2 regions of the Streptomyces sp. NPDC047042 genome follow, and region 2 is predicted to be linked to the other one. Evidence: riboswitches for the same ligand, from Rfam matches in the RefSeq annotation. Region 2 holds a riboswitch; the other holds the start of a gene.

Region 1 (6,956 bases), on a different contig from region 2:
CGAGGACCAGGACGTCGTACGGGACGGGCCCCTCGGCGGTGTCAAGTTCGTGTGCGGCGCCGCGGACGCCCAGCACCTCGCGCCCGAGCAGCAGTTCGATGCCGAGGGCCTCGAAGTCGACGTCGAAGGCGGAGTCCTCCGCCTTGCCCAGCAGTACGGCCTTGGAGAGCGGCGGCCGGTCGTACGGCTGATGGGGTTCCGCGCCCAGCAGCGTGACGGTGCCCGTGAACCCCTGCTCCCGCAGGGCGACCGCGGTCTGCACCCCGGCCATGCCCGCACCCACGACGACCACGCGCCGCGCCCGCGACCCGCCCGGTGTGTCCTGTGCCTGCGTCTGCTCGCTCACCCGATCACCATAGACAACTGACAAATTGTCAGTCAGTGGGCGCGGTCAGTGACCTACTCCACACCCGCGCGCTCGACCTGTTCCACCACGCTCGTCCCGCTGCCCGGCTGCGACTCCCACTCCCAGGTCTCCGCCAACCGCAGCCGCCCGTCGGGCAGTTCGGTCACCTCGGACACACAGTGGCCCGAGGACGTCGTCCCGTCGCGCTTCAGCTGCACGTACCGGAAGTCGAGCCGGTCACCTTCCCGTGTACCCACGAGATGGCCGCGTACGACATCGCCGCCCGCGTACTCGGCCCAGATCTCGCCGCTCTGCTCGTGGTAGGTGAACCGGGTGCGCGTCCCCACCTGACCTGGGGCCTGGTCCGTGACGGGGGCGAGGACAAGGCCGTCGAGCGAGCGGGGCATGGGGACGGGCTCCCTTACATGGGCGTCGCACTGCGGGCTAGGGTGACCAGCGTAAGCACTCGCGGGAGCCCGGACGCACCGGGCTGAGAGGGAGGCTGGGCGGCCTCCGACCGTACGAACCTGATCCGGGTCATGCCGGCGAAGGGAGGGGCTGGACGCCCATGTCGCGTACACACACCTCGGACGTCGTGGTCGTCGGCGGCGGGATCATCGGGCTGGTGACGGCCTGGCGGGCCGCGCAGCGCGGGCTCGCCACGACCGTCGTGGATCCCGTGCCGGGCGGCGGGGCCGCGCAGGTGGCGGCCGGGATGCTGGCCGCCGTCACCGAACTGCACCACGGGGAGCAGACCCTGCTCGGGCTGAACCTGGAGTCGGCCCGCCGCTATCCGGACTTCGTGGCCGAGCTCACCGAGCTGACCGGCCACGACCTCGGCTACCGCCGCTGCGGCACCCTCGCCGTCGCCCTCGACGCCGACGACCGCGCCGAGCTGCGCGAACTGCACGCCCTGCAACAGCGCTCAGGCCTGCGGTCGGAGTGGCTGTCAGGGCGCGAGTGCCGGCGCCTGGAGCCGATGCTCGCGCCGGGCGTGCGCGGGGGGCTGCGGGTGGACGGCGACCACCAGATCGATCCGCGACGGCTGGCCGGGGCGCTGGTGGCCGCGTGCGAGCGCGCCGGGGTCGTGCTGTGCCGGACCTGGGCCGAGCGGCTCGAGGTGCGGCGGGGGCGGGCCGTGGGAGTCATGGACTCGGACGGCGACGAACTGGCCGCCGGGTCGGTCGTGCTGGCCGGGGGCAGCCTCAGCGGGCGGCTCGCGGGGGTTCCGGAGGCCGTGCTGCCGCCCGTACGGCCCGTGAAGGGGCAGGTGTTGCGGGTGACCGTGCCGCAGCGGTACGCGCCCTTCCTGAGCCGGACCGTGCGCGCCGTGGTGCGCGGCAGCCAGGTCTATCTGGTGCCGCGCGAGAACGGTGAGCTGGTCGTCGGGGCGACCAGCGAGGAACTGGGCTGGGACACCACCGTCACGGCGGGCGGTGTCTACGAGCTGCTGCGCGACGCCCACGAACTCGTCCCCGGGATCACCGAGTTGCCGCTGACGGAGACCCGCGCGGGGCTGCGCCCCGGCTCCCCCGACAACGCGCCGCTGCTGGGCCCGACCGCGCTGGACGGGCTTCTGGTGGCCACCGGGCACTACCGCAACGGCGTGCTGCTGACGCCGGTCACCGGAGACGCGATGGCCGCCGCCCTGGCCACCGGTGAACTGCCGGACGAGGCCCGCGCCTTCACCCCCCGACGGTTCGACGCCGTCCACGCCGTACGCATGGAGCAGTTCGCATGAGCCATTCCCTGAACATCCTGAACATCCTGGTCAACGGCCGGCAGCGAGAGGTGTCCGCCGGTACCGCGCTCGACGCCCTGGTGAAGACCCTCACCCCGGCGCCTTCCGGGGTGGCCGCCGCGCTCAACGAAACCGTCGTCCCACGCGCGCGTTGGTCCTCGACCCCCCTCGCCGAGGGAGACCGCGTCGAGGTCCTCACCGCCGTCCAGGGAGGCTGAGCCATGGCCGACGATCCCTTTGTCCTCGGCGGTACTACTTTCGCGTCCCGGCTGATCATGGGTACGGGGGGCGCGCCCAGCCTCGAGGTGCTGGAACGGGCGCTGGTGGCCTCGGGCACGGAGCTGACGACGGTCGCGATGCGGCGCGTCGATCCCTCGGTGCACGGGTCGGTGCTGTCGGTGCTGGAACGGCTCGGCATCCAGGTGCTGCCCAACACGGCGGGATGCTTCACCGCCGGGGAGGCCGTGCTGACGGCCCGGCTGGCCCGGGAGGCGCTCGGTACGGACATGGTGAAACTGGAGGTCATCGCCGACGAGCGGACGCTGCTGCCGGATCCCATCGAACTGCTGGACGCGGCGGAGGTGCTGGTGGACGACGGGTTCACGGTGCTGCCGTACACGAACGACGATCCGGTGCTGGCGCGCAGGCTGGAGGACGTCGGGTGCGCCGCGATCATGCCGCTCGGGTCGCCGATCGGATCGGGGCTGGGGATCCGCAACCCGCACAACTTCCAGCTGATCGTGGAGCACGCGCGCGTGCCGGTGATTCTGGACGCGGGGGCGGGGACGGCGTCGGACGTGGCGCTGGCGATGGAGCTGGGGTGTGCGGGGGTGATGCTGGCGTCGGCCGTCACCCGGGCCCAGGAGCCCGTGCTGATGGCTGCCGCCATGCGGAGCGGGGTGGAGGCGGGGCGGTTGGCCCACCGGGCGGGGCGGATTCCGCGGCGTCACTTCGCCGAGGCGTCGTCTCCTGCGGAGGGGCTGGCCGTGTTTGATCCCGAGCGGCCCGCTTTTTGATCTCCCGCCCGCGCACCGCCCGTTTCCAGCCCGTTGACAAAGGGGGCTCTCCTGCGGGGGTTGTCCGCCGTCGGCGGCTGTCCGTCGCCGGTCGCGTCACAGGTCGGCTTCAGTCCTGCTGCTTTCCCGAGTGAGATCGCGGCCCTGTCAGTGACGGCTCGTACACTCGCCTGCGTGGACACGACCCTTCAGGACCCTCTCGTCGGGCAGGTGCTCGACGGTCGCTATCGCGTGGACGCGCGGATCGCGGTCGGCGGGATGGCCACGGTCTACCGGGCCGTGGACACCCGCCTCGACCGTGTGCTCGCCCTCAAGGTGATGCACCCCTCGCTCGCCGCCGACGTGTCCTTCGTCGAGCGGTTCATCCGCGAGGCCAAGTCCGTGGCCCGGCTCGCGCACCCCAACGTCGTGCAGGTCTTCGACCAGGGCACCGACGGGTCGTACGTCTATCTCGCCATGGAGTACGTCGCCGGCTGCACCCTGCGTGACGTGCTCCGTGAACGCGGCGCGCTCCAGCCGAGGGCCGCGTTCGACATCCTGGAGCCCGTGCTCGCCGCGCTCGGCGCCGCCCACCGGGCCGGATTCGTGCACCGCGACATGAAGCCCGAGAACGTGCTCATAGGGGACGACGGCCGGGTCAAGGTCGCCGACTTCGGGCTCGTGCGGGCCGTGGACACGGTCACCAACACGACCGGCGCCGTCCTCGGCACCGTCTCCTACCTCGCGCCCGAGCAGATCGAGACCGGCACCACCGACCCCCGGGTCGATGTGTACGCCTGCGGAATCGTCCTCTACGAGATGCTGACCGGCGACCAGCCGCACTACGGCGACTCCCCCGCGCTGGTGCTCTACAAGCACCTGCACGAGGACGTGCCGCCGCCGTCGTCCCTCGTCCCCGGGCTGGCCCACGAGCTGGACGCGCTGGTCGCCTCGGCGACCGCGCGCAACGCCGACATCCGCCCGTACGACGCCGTGGCACTGCTCGCGCAGGTGCTGGAGACGCGCAGCGTGCTCGGCGCCGAACAGCTGGACGCCGTACCGCCGCAGGCCGTCGCCTCGGCGCACGACAACGCCGAGGACCTGACGAGCGTCATCCCGCGTGCGCTGGCCGTGCAGCGGCCCTTGCCCGTCAACGAGATCGAACCCCCGGTCGACGAGGGACGGCTGCACCGGACCAGCCGGCTGGGAACGGTCGGCGCTCCCCCGGCGCCCGCACCGCCCTCCCGGCGCTCGCCGCGGGCGCGGAGCAGGCGTGGGCCGCTCGCCGTCCTCGCCACCGTGCTGCTCGTCCTCGGGGTGGGGGCGGGCGTCTGGTACATCAACTCCGGCCAGTTCACCCAGGTCCCGGGGGTGCTGTCGATGACGCAGGCACAGGCCGAGGCCCGGCTGAAGCAGGCCGGGCTCGAGGTCGGCAGCATCGACGAGGCCTACAGCGACACGGTCAGGCGCGGCACCGTCATCAGTACGGATCCGGAGGTCGGCGAGCGCATCCGGGACAACAACAGCGTGTCGCTCACCATCTCCAAGGGGCCGAAGACCGTGCCGGTGCCCCAGCTCGAGGGGTACCGCCTGGACAAGGCCAGAGCGGTGCTGAAGCGCGAGGGTCTGGAGCCGGGGATGGTCACCCGGGAGTTCAGCGCGGAGGTGCCCCGGGGATCGGTGATCAGTACCAGCCCGGAGCCGGGCACCGAGCGCCGCGCGGGTTCCGCGGTCGCCCTCGTCGTCAGCAAGGGCAGCCCGGTGGAGGTCTCCGACGTCACCGGCGCGGAGCTCGCCGACGCGAAGTCCGTACTGGAGCAGGCGGGGCTGAAGGTCAAGGTCGCCGCGCAGACCGTCACCTCGGACGAATTCGCCAAGGGACAGGTCGCCGCCCAGTCGCCGGAGGCCGGCAGCGAGGCCGAACAGGGCGACACGGTCACCCTGACGGTCTCCAAGGGCCCCGAGATGATCGAGGTCCCGGATGTCGTGGGCGACAGCGTCGGCGACGCCAGGGCGGCTCTGGAGGGCGCCGGGTTCACGGTCGACGAGGACCGGGGACTGCTCGGGCTCTTCGGCGACACGGTGAAGAAGCAGTCCGTGGACGGCGGCGACACCGCACCCAAGGGTTCGAAGATCACCATCACGATCCGCTGACCCGGCGGACAGCGGCGGACAGCGGCGGCAGACCATCGGCATCCGGCGACGGGACGCGGAGCGCCGCGTGACACCCTTCGAGGGTGACCAGCAAGCAGCTCCGCAACCCCGTCGGCGGCCATGTTCCCGTGGCCGGCGGACTCCACTCCGTCGGCCTGTCCTACGCCCGTGACCTCCTCGCCGAGACCGTGCAGGTCTTCGTCGCCAACCCGCGCGGCTGGGCGACGCCCGTGGGCAGTCCCCGGCAGGACGAGGAGTTCCGCGCGGCCTGCGCCGAGGGCTCGATCCCCGCGTACGTCCACGCCCCGTACCTGATCAACTTCGGCTCGCACACCGAGGCGACCGTCGAGCGGTCCGTGGAGTCGCTGCGGCACTCGCTGCGGCGCGGGCGCGAGATCGGCGCGCTGGGCGTGGTGGTGCACACCGGGAGCGCGACCGGCGGGCGGGAGCGGTCCGTGGCCCTCAAGCAGGTGCGGGAGCACCTGCTGCCGCTGCTCGACGAGCTCACCCATGACGACGACCCGTTTCTGCTCCTGGAGTCGACCGCCGGGCAGGGCTCCTCCCTCTGTTCGCGCACCTGGGACTTCGGGCCGTACTTCGAGGCGCTCGACGCCCATCCGAAGCTCGGCGTCTGTCTCGACACCTGCCACATCTTCGCGGCCGGGCACGATCTGACCGGGCCCAGCGGGATGCACCAGACCCTCGATCTGCTGGTCGACACGGTCGGCGAGGGCCGGCTGAAGCTGATCCACGCCAACGACTCCAAGGACGTGGTCGGCGCGCACAAGGACCGCCACGAGAACATCGGCGCCGGCCATATCGGCGAGGACCCCTTCCGCGCGCTGATGACCCACCCCGCGACCGAGGGCGTACCGCTGATCATCGAGACGCCGGGCGGCAAGGAGGGACACGCGGCGGACGTGGAGCGGCTGAAGAAACTCCGGGACGGCTGAGAGCGCGGTGCCCTTCCGGGGCGGCGCTCTCAGCGGTCTCGCTGGTCAGGGCCTCAGAGCTCGGGGCCGTCCCCGGGCTCCTCCTGGTAGGAGTAGCGCTGTTCGCGCCATGGGTCGCCGACGTTGTGATAGCCGCGTTCCTCCCAGAAGCCGCGGCGGTCGGCGGTCATGTACTCCACCCCGCGCACCCACTTGGGGCCCTTCCAGGCGTACAGATGGGGTACCACCAGCCGGACCGGGAAGCCGTGCTCCGCAGTGAGGAGTTCGCCGTCCTTGTGGGTGGCGAAGATCGTGCCGTCCGACGCGAAATCGGCCAGTCGGAGATTCGAACTGAAGCCGTATTCCGCCCAGACCATGACGTGGGTGACCTCCGGTGCGGGCGGCGCGGCCGCAAGGATCGTCCGCGCCGGGATTCCGCCCCACTCGGCGCCGAGCATGCTGAACTTCGTGACGCAGTGCAGGTCGGCCACGACGGAGGTGTACGGGAGGGCCGTGAACTCCTCGTGGTTCCAGCAGCGCTTCTCGCTGTCGGCGGTGGCGCCGAAAACCCTGAACTCCCAGCGTTCGGGGCGGAATTTGGGTACCGGTCCGTAATGGGTGACCGGCCAGCCGCGCTGCACTCGCTGCCCCGGCGGCAATTCGGGCTGCGCCGCACCTCCTGAATCGCGCTGTCCCGATTCACCTTCCACCGGCTGCCCCATGACTCCATCCTGACAGACCACGAAGAGTACGCATGACCAGGCCCGACCGAATTCCATCAAGTCCGG
Region 2 (6,956 bases):
CGGGTGTTGGAGATTCTGTGTGGGGGTGGGCCCCGCTAATCGGCAGCGCAAGGGCTCCAGGTGGATGGCCTGGAGCCCTTTTGTACGCCCCCCTCCTCTTCATCGAGACGCATGTTTCAGCTGCGGAGTGGTCGCGCTTGATGACGGCTTTGCGGATGTTGACCGTGATGGCGCCCTTGTGACCGCGCTCGCTGAACACCTGGACGGCGATGAAGCCTCCGAAGATGACGCCAGCCAGGGTGATGAGCTGGTGACGAACGCGGTGAGGGCGGCGATGAACGAGGTGAGCAGGAGGAAGCCGCCGCACACGGCGAGGAACCCGACGCCGCCGAGGGCCATGTTCACGGCCGCGGGGGACGACAGGCGGGGTGGCGACCGGTTCGGGCTTGGCGGCTCGATGGCGTAACGGCCCGTCCGTCAGGCAGGACGACGGACGCGACGGCCGGGATGCGGCAGGGCTGGACGGGAAGGAGCGGCGTAGGAACGGCGATGACGGGCGGGATGGGGGTGGGGTGGTGGACTTCCACGGCCCGCTGTTCGGGCGCGTGGCTGGTGTGGTCGGGGTACATGCGGAATCCCTTCCTGATCAATCATTTGTTCAGGTCAAGGCCAGAGAGGCGGGCCAGGGGGCAGGGGGTTCCCCATGTCCCCTGGCCCGTCAGGGTTGGCTCCCTGCCATTCGGCGGCGGAAGCGGAACCGTCGGGGTCGCGGTTGGCCCGGTCGCGGCCGATGCCCATGACGCCAGCGGACTTGTGGGGCTCGGCTCCGGTGCCGTCCGGAACGTGCTTGAGGTCGATGAACGACCAGCGGCTGTAGGCGTCGGTGTTGGAGGCGGACAGCCGCTTGAGAATGTCCTGAGTGCGCACGTGGGTGGCGTCGCTGACGACGCGGCGATGTCGGCGAGCGGGTCGTGTTCCTCGCCCCGCTCGATCAGGTGCAGGGTGGTGACTCCGTCGCGCAGGGCCTTGGCTCGGTCGGCGATGGCATCGGCTTCGTCGTCGTTGACCAGTGCGTGCGGATCGTGATGGATGCCTGTCCGGTGGGAATGGCGATCCCGTCGGAGGCGACGACCAGCGTTCCCTTTCCGGGCCTGGGCGCAGCAGGTGGCACCGAGCGCCGCCTTGGCCTGGGACTCGGTCCCCAGGAGGCCTTGGAACCGCCGCAGGGGTTCTTGTCGGCGTCCTTGACCGGGCACATGAACGCCACCTGTGCCTTGTCCACGATGCGGATCAGCGGCAGGAACACGGTCCCGGGAAGGGACTGAAGGCGACGTTTCATCTCGGCTACGAGGCCTTCGACCATTTCGGTTGCCTGGACGACGGGGTCATCGGTCGGTCCCTGTGTCCCTCGCCCCCTCGCTGGGGGCCCATGGACGGTCCGTCTGCCCAGCGGCCCGTCTTGCAGAGTGGGCCATGGCGTTTCCGACCCGGTAGCGCTTGCACGGGCTCTACCAGCGCAGACGCACCCTTCGACCACGGTGGGCCGGGCCGTCTGTGGGCCCTCCGCGGGGGCCCGAGATGGCCGGGGACGACCGACAACGGCCACCACCCGCAGCTCGCGCCCCAGGTCACACCATTCGATCTGCGACACTGATACAGCCATGCCTAAGCCAGGAGAACTCACATTCGTCGCCCCGCGCGGAGCTCAGAAGCCGCCGCGGCATCTTGCCGATCTCACGCCCGCCGAGCGTAAAGAGGCCGTTGCCGCGATCGGTGAGAAGCCGTTTCGTGCCAAGCAGCTCTCGCAGCACTACTTCGGGCGGTTCGCGCACGACCCGGCCGAGTGGACGAACATCCCGGCCGCCTCGCGCGGCAAGCTGCAGGAGGCGCTGCTTCCCGAGCTGATGACGGTCGTGCGTCATCTGTCGACCGATCAGGACACCACCCGCAAGACGCTGTGGCGGATGTTCGACGGGACGCTCGTCGAGTCGGTGCTGATGCGGTACCCGGACCGGGTGACCATGTGCATCAGCTCGCAGGCGGGGTGCGGGATGAACTGCCCGTTCTGCGCGACCGGGCAGGCGGGGCTCGACCGGAATCTGTCCACCGCCGAGATCGTGCACCAGATCGTGGACGGCATGCGTGCGCTCCGGGACGGGGAGATCCCCGGTGGGCCCGCGCGGCTCTCCAACATCGTGTTCATGGGCATGGGCGAGCCCCTGGCCAACTACAAGCGCGTCGTCGGTGCCATCCGTGCGCTGACCGACCCCGAGCCGGACGGTGTCGGGCTGTCGCAGCGGGGGATCACCGTCTCGACCGTCGGGCTGGTGCCGGCCATCCACCGGTTCTCCGACGAGGGCTTCAAGTGCCGGCTCGCCATCTCCCTGCACGCGCCGGACGACGAGCTGCGCGACACCCTCGTACCCGTGAACACGCGGTGGAAGGTGCGCGAGGTCCTCGACGCCGGGTGGGAGTACGCGGCGAAGTCGGGGCGCCGGCTGTCCATCGAGTACGCGCTGATCAGGGACATCAACGACCAGGCCTGGCGTGGTGACCGGCTCGGGCGGCTGCTCAGGGGCAAGCCCGTGCACGTCAACCTGATCCCGCTGAACCCCACTCCGGGGTCCAAGTGGACCGCCTCGCGGCCCGAGGACGAGAAGGCGTTCGTCGAGGCCATCGCCGCGCACGGGGTGCCCGTGACCGTTCGTGACACCCGGGGTCAGGAGATCGACGGGGCCTGCGGTCAGCTGGCGGCCACCGAGCGGTAGTCTTACGTCGTACATACATGTCGTTCATATCTTCATATTCCGGCAGGGGAGCGCCACAGCGCTGAGAGTGCGGGACAGCCCGCAGACCCTCTGAACCTCGCCCAGGTCATTCTGGGTAGGAAGTTCGGTCATCACTCAAGCTGTTGCGCCCTGCCCGGAACCCGTCACGGGGTCCGGGCAGGGCCGCGTCTCTTCCTGGTCATCCCAGGAGGAAGAATCCAGTGAGCATCACCAAGCAGGTCACGGCCCTTGCCGTCGGGCTCGGGCTCGTCGCGCTGTCCGCGTGCGGGTCCGAGGACGGCGGCAGCGGTTCGGCTGCGGAATCCAAGACCGTCACCCTGGTCAGCCATGACTCGTGGGCCGTCTCGAAGGGCGTCCTCGCCGCCTTCGAGAAGCAGTCCGGGTACAAGGTCAGGGTCCTCAAGGACGGCGACGCCGGGCAGGCCGTCAACAAGGCGATCCTGACCAAGGACAACCCGCAGGGCGACGTCTTCTTCGGCGTCGACAACACCCTGCTCTCCCGCGCGCTCGACAACGGCCTGTTCCAGTCGTACGAGGTGAAGGACGCCGACGCGATCCTGCCCGCGTACCGGACCGACGACGACAAGCACCGGGTCACCCCGATCGACAGCGGCGACATCTGCGTCAACTACGACAAGGGCTGGTTCAGCGAGCACAAGCTGACCCCACCCGAGTCCTTCGACGATCTGGTCAAGCCCGCCTACAAGGACCTCCTCGTCACCGAGAACGCCTCCACCTCCTCGCCCGGACTCGGGTTCCTGCTCGGCAGCGCCGCCAAGTACGGCGACGACGGGTGGACCGGCTACTGGGCCAAGCTCAAGGCCAACGGCGTCAAGGTGGTCGACGGCTGGGAGCAGGCGTACAACGAGGAGTTCTCCGGGTCGGCCGGCGGCAAGAAGGCCAAGGGCGACCGGCCCCTCGTGGTCTCGTACGCCTCCTCGCCGCCCGCCGAGGTGATCTTCGCCGACCCGAAGCCGACCGCCGCTCCGACCGGGGTCGCGATGGGCACCTGCTTCCGGCAGATCGAGTACGCGGGGCTGCTCAGCAACGCCAAGAACAGCGCGGGCGGCAAGGCGCTGCTCGACTTCCTGGTCGGCAGGACCTTCCAGGAGGACATGCCGCTCAACATGTTCGTGTACCCGGTGCGCGAGGGCGCCAAGGTGCCCGCCGAGTTCACCGAGTACGGGCCGCAGGCCAAGGACCCCGAGACGATGGACCCCGCGAAGATCGCCGAAGACCGTGACCAGTGGGTCAAGTCGTGGACATCGCTCGTACTGAAGTAGCCGAGGTAGCCGGGGCGCCCGCGCGCAGGCGGGGCGCCGCTCTGCGCGGTGCCCTGCTCGTGCTGCCCGTCGTCTTCTTCGCGCTCTTCTTCGCCTATCCCGTCGCCGCGATCGTCGCGCGCGGTCTGCACGTCGACGGGGTCTGGCGGCTGGGGCAGCTGGGGGACGTGCTCGGCGACTCCGGTATTCGGCACGTGCTCTGGTTCACCGTCTGGCAGGCGCTCGCGTCCACCGCGCTCACGCTGCTGATCGCGCTCCCCGGCGCGTATGTCTTCGCACGCTTCGATTTCAGGGGCAAGCAGATTCTGCGGGCCGTGGTGACCGTGCCCTTCGTGATACCGACCGTCGTGGTCGGTACGGCGTTCCTGGCACTGGTCGGGCGCGGCGGGCTGCTCGACGAACTGTGGGGCGTACGGCTGGACACGACCGTGTGGGCGATCCTGCTCGCGCATGTCTTCTTCAACTACGCCGTCGTCGTACGGACGGTCGGCGGGCTCTGGGCGCAGCTCGACCCACGGCAGGAGGAGGCCGCGCGGGTGCTCGGGGCCTCGCGGTTCACCGCCTGGCGGCAGGTCACACTGCCCGCTCTCGCCCCCGCCGTCGCCGCCGCCGCGCTCATGGTCTTCCTCTTCACCTTCACCTCCTTCGGAGTGGTGCAGATCCTCGGCGGGCCGACCTTCGCCACCCTCGAGGTGGAGATCTACCGGCAGACCTCGGAGATCTTCGACCTCGGTACGGCGGCCGTGCTGACGATCGTGCAGTTCGTGGCGGTGGGCGCGATCCTCGCCGTGCACGCCGGGACGGTACGGCGACGGGAGAGCGCGCTGCGGCTCGTGGCACCGGAGACGACCGCCCGCAGGCCACGCGGCCGGGGCCAGTGGGCGCTGCTCGCCGGGGTGCTGACCAGCATCGCCCTCCTGCTGGTGCTGCCGCTCGCGGTGCTCGTGCAGCGGTCGTTCGCCACACCGGGCGGCGCGGGCCTCGGCTACTACCGGGCGCTCAGCCGCGACGACTCGGGCATCTTCCTGGTGGCGCCGATCGCCGCCATCGGCAACTCGCTCCAGTACGCCGTCGCCGCCACGGCCATCGCCGTCGTCGTCGGGTCGCTGGCCGCCGTGGCGCTCACCCGGCGCGACGCCGGGCGGCTCGTACGGGGGTTCGACGCACTGCTGATGCTGCCGCTCGGGGTGTCGGCGGTGACCGTCGGGTTCGGGTTCCTGATCGCGCTCGACGAGCCGCCGCTCGATCTGCGCAGCAGCTGGATCCTCGTACCGCTGGCGCAGGCGCTGGTCGGGGTGCCGTTCGTGGTGCGGACCATGCTGCCGGTGCTGCGGGCCGTGGACGAGCGACTCAGAGAGGCGGCCTCGGTGCTCGGGGCGTCGCCGTGGCGGGTCTGGCGGGAGGTCGATCTGCCGATCGTGCGGCGGGCGCTGCTGGTCGCGGCCGGGTTCGCGTTCGCCGTGTCGCTGGGCGAGTTCGGGGCGACCGTGTTCATCGCACGGCCCGACAACCCGACCCTGCCGGTCGCCGTGGCCCGTCTGCTGGGCCGCCCCGGTGACCTCAACTACGGCCAGGCGATGGCCCTTTCGACGATCTTGATGCTGGTGTGCGCGGTGGCCCTGCTCGTGCTGGAGCGGCTGCGGACCGACCGGACGGGGGAGTTCTGACCATGCTCAGTCTCGACGGAGCGACCGTACGGTTCGGGTCGCGGCCCGTGCTGGACGGCGTCGGCCTCGATGTCGCCGAGCACGAGACCGTGTGCGTGCTCGGCCCCAGCGGCAGCGGGAAATCGACGCTGCTGCGGGCGGTCGCCGGCCTCCAACCCCTCGACGCGGGGCGGGTGTCGCTCGACGGCAGGGACCTCGCCGGGGTGCCCGCGCACAAGCGTGAGGTCGGCCTGATGTTCCAGGACCACCAGCTGTTCCCCCAGCGGGACGTCGGCGCCAACGTCGCCTTCGGGCTGCGCATGCACCACGTGTCCAAGGCGCAACAGGAGCTACGCGTAAGGGAGTTGCTGGCACTGGTCGGGCTGCCCGGCGCCGCCCGTCGGGCCGTCGCCGCGCTGTCCGGCGGGGAGCAGCAGCGCGTCGCCCTCGCCCGCGCCCTCGCGCCGCGCCCCCGGCTGCTGATGCTCGACGAACCGCTCGGCCAGCTGGACCGCTCGCTGCGCGAGCGGCTCGTCGTCGAACTCCGGGAACTCTTGGGCCGGTTGGGCACCACCGTGCTCGCCGTCACCCATGACCAGGGCGAGGCCTTCGCCCTCGCCGACCGGGTGATCGTGATGCGTGAGGGGCGAATCGCCCAGTCCGGTACGCCACTTGAGGTCTGGCAGCAACCCGCCGACGAGTTCGTGGCCCGTTTCCTCGGCTTCGACAACGTCGTGGACGCGACGGTGAGCGGGCAGGCCGCGGACACCCCCTGGGGCAAGGTCCCGGTCCCCGAGGGCGCCCCCCAGGGGACGCGCACGCTGCTCGTACGGCCCGCCGGGGTGCGCCTGGTGCCCGCCGCCGAGGGCCTGCGCTGCACCGTGGCCGCGCGTACCTTCCGGGGTACGCATGTCGCCGTACAGCTCCAGCCCGAAAACGCGCCCCGCCTGGAGGCCGCGTGTGCGCTGCGGGCGGCGCCGGAGCCAGGGGACGAGGTCGGGGTGGCCTTCGACGCGGCCGAAATTGTCGTGCTCGGCTGACGGGACCCCTCATAGGGTTCGGGGCATGACGACACTCGCACATGACCGCTATTGCGATGAAATCGCCCATCAGATCGGACAGTTGAGAGCTGTCGTGACCTCCGGCGCCGAGCTGTCCGCGACCGTGCCGACCTGCCCGGACTGGTCGCTGGAGCAGTTGGTGCGGCACACGGGCGGCGCGCTGCGCTGGGTGGACGCGCTGGTGCGGGCGCGGGCCGAGGAGGACATCGACGAGGATCTGATACCCCTGTGCGAGGG

Evidence for each region. A riboswitch is a leader RNA that binds a small molecule or an ion and turns the genes downstream of it on or off. The one in region 2 is predicted to bind thiamine pyrophosphate.
Region 1: another riboswitch for thiamine pyrophosphate. It lies ahead of thiO (glycine oxidase ThiO); the one in region 2 lies ahead of ABZ855_RS27335 (thiamine ABC transporter substrate-binding protein).

Annotation. Positions count from the first base shown of each region.
Region 1 is NZ_JBEYVP010000033.1:39,802-46,757, reverse strand. It holds gene ABZ855_RS33535 (FAD-dependent oxidoreductase) at 1-346, opposite strand, end outside; gene ABZ855_RS33530 (hypothetical protein) at 400-753, opposite strand; TPP riboswitch at 805-917, shown strand; gene thiO (glycine oxidase ThiO) at 915-2,087, shown strand; gene thiS (sulfur carrier protein ThiS) at 2,105-2,305, shown strand; gene ABZ855_RS33515 (thiazole synthase) at 2,309-3,103, shown strand; gene pknB (Stk1 family PASTA domain-containing Ser/Thr kinase) at 3,278-5,236, shown strand; gene ABZ855_RS33505 (deoxyribonuclease IV) at 5,320-6,189, shown strand; gene ABZ855_RS33500 (sulfite oxidase-like oxidoreductase) at 6,243-6,890, opposite strand.
Region 2 is NZ_JBEYVP010000024.1:81,730-88,685, reverse strand. It holds partial or broken gene ABZ855_RS27350 (hypothetical protein) at 128-569, opposite strand; partial or broken gene ABZ855_RS27345 (ATP-binding protein) at 685-1,342, opposite strand; gene rlmN (23S rRNA (adenine(2503)-C(2))-methyltransferase RlmN) at 1,602-2,708, shown strand; TPP riboswitch at 2,743-2,848, shown strand; gene ABZ855_RS27335 (thiamine ABC transporter substrate-binding protein) at 2,930-4,012, shown strand; gene ABZ855_RS27330 (iron ABC transporter permease) at 3,988-5,679, shown strand; gene ABZ855_RS27325 (ABC transporter ATP-binding protein) at 5,682-6,698, shown strand; gene ABZ855_RS27320 (maleylpyruvate isomerase family mycothiol-dependent enzyme) at 6,724-6,956, shown strand, end outside.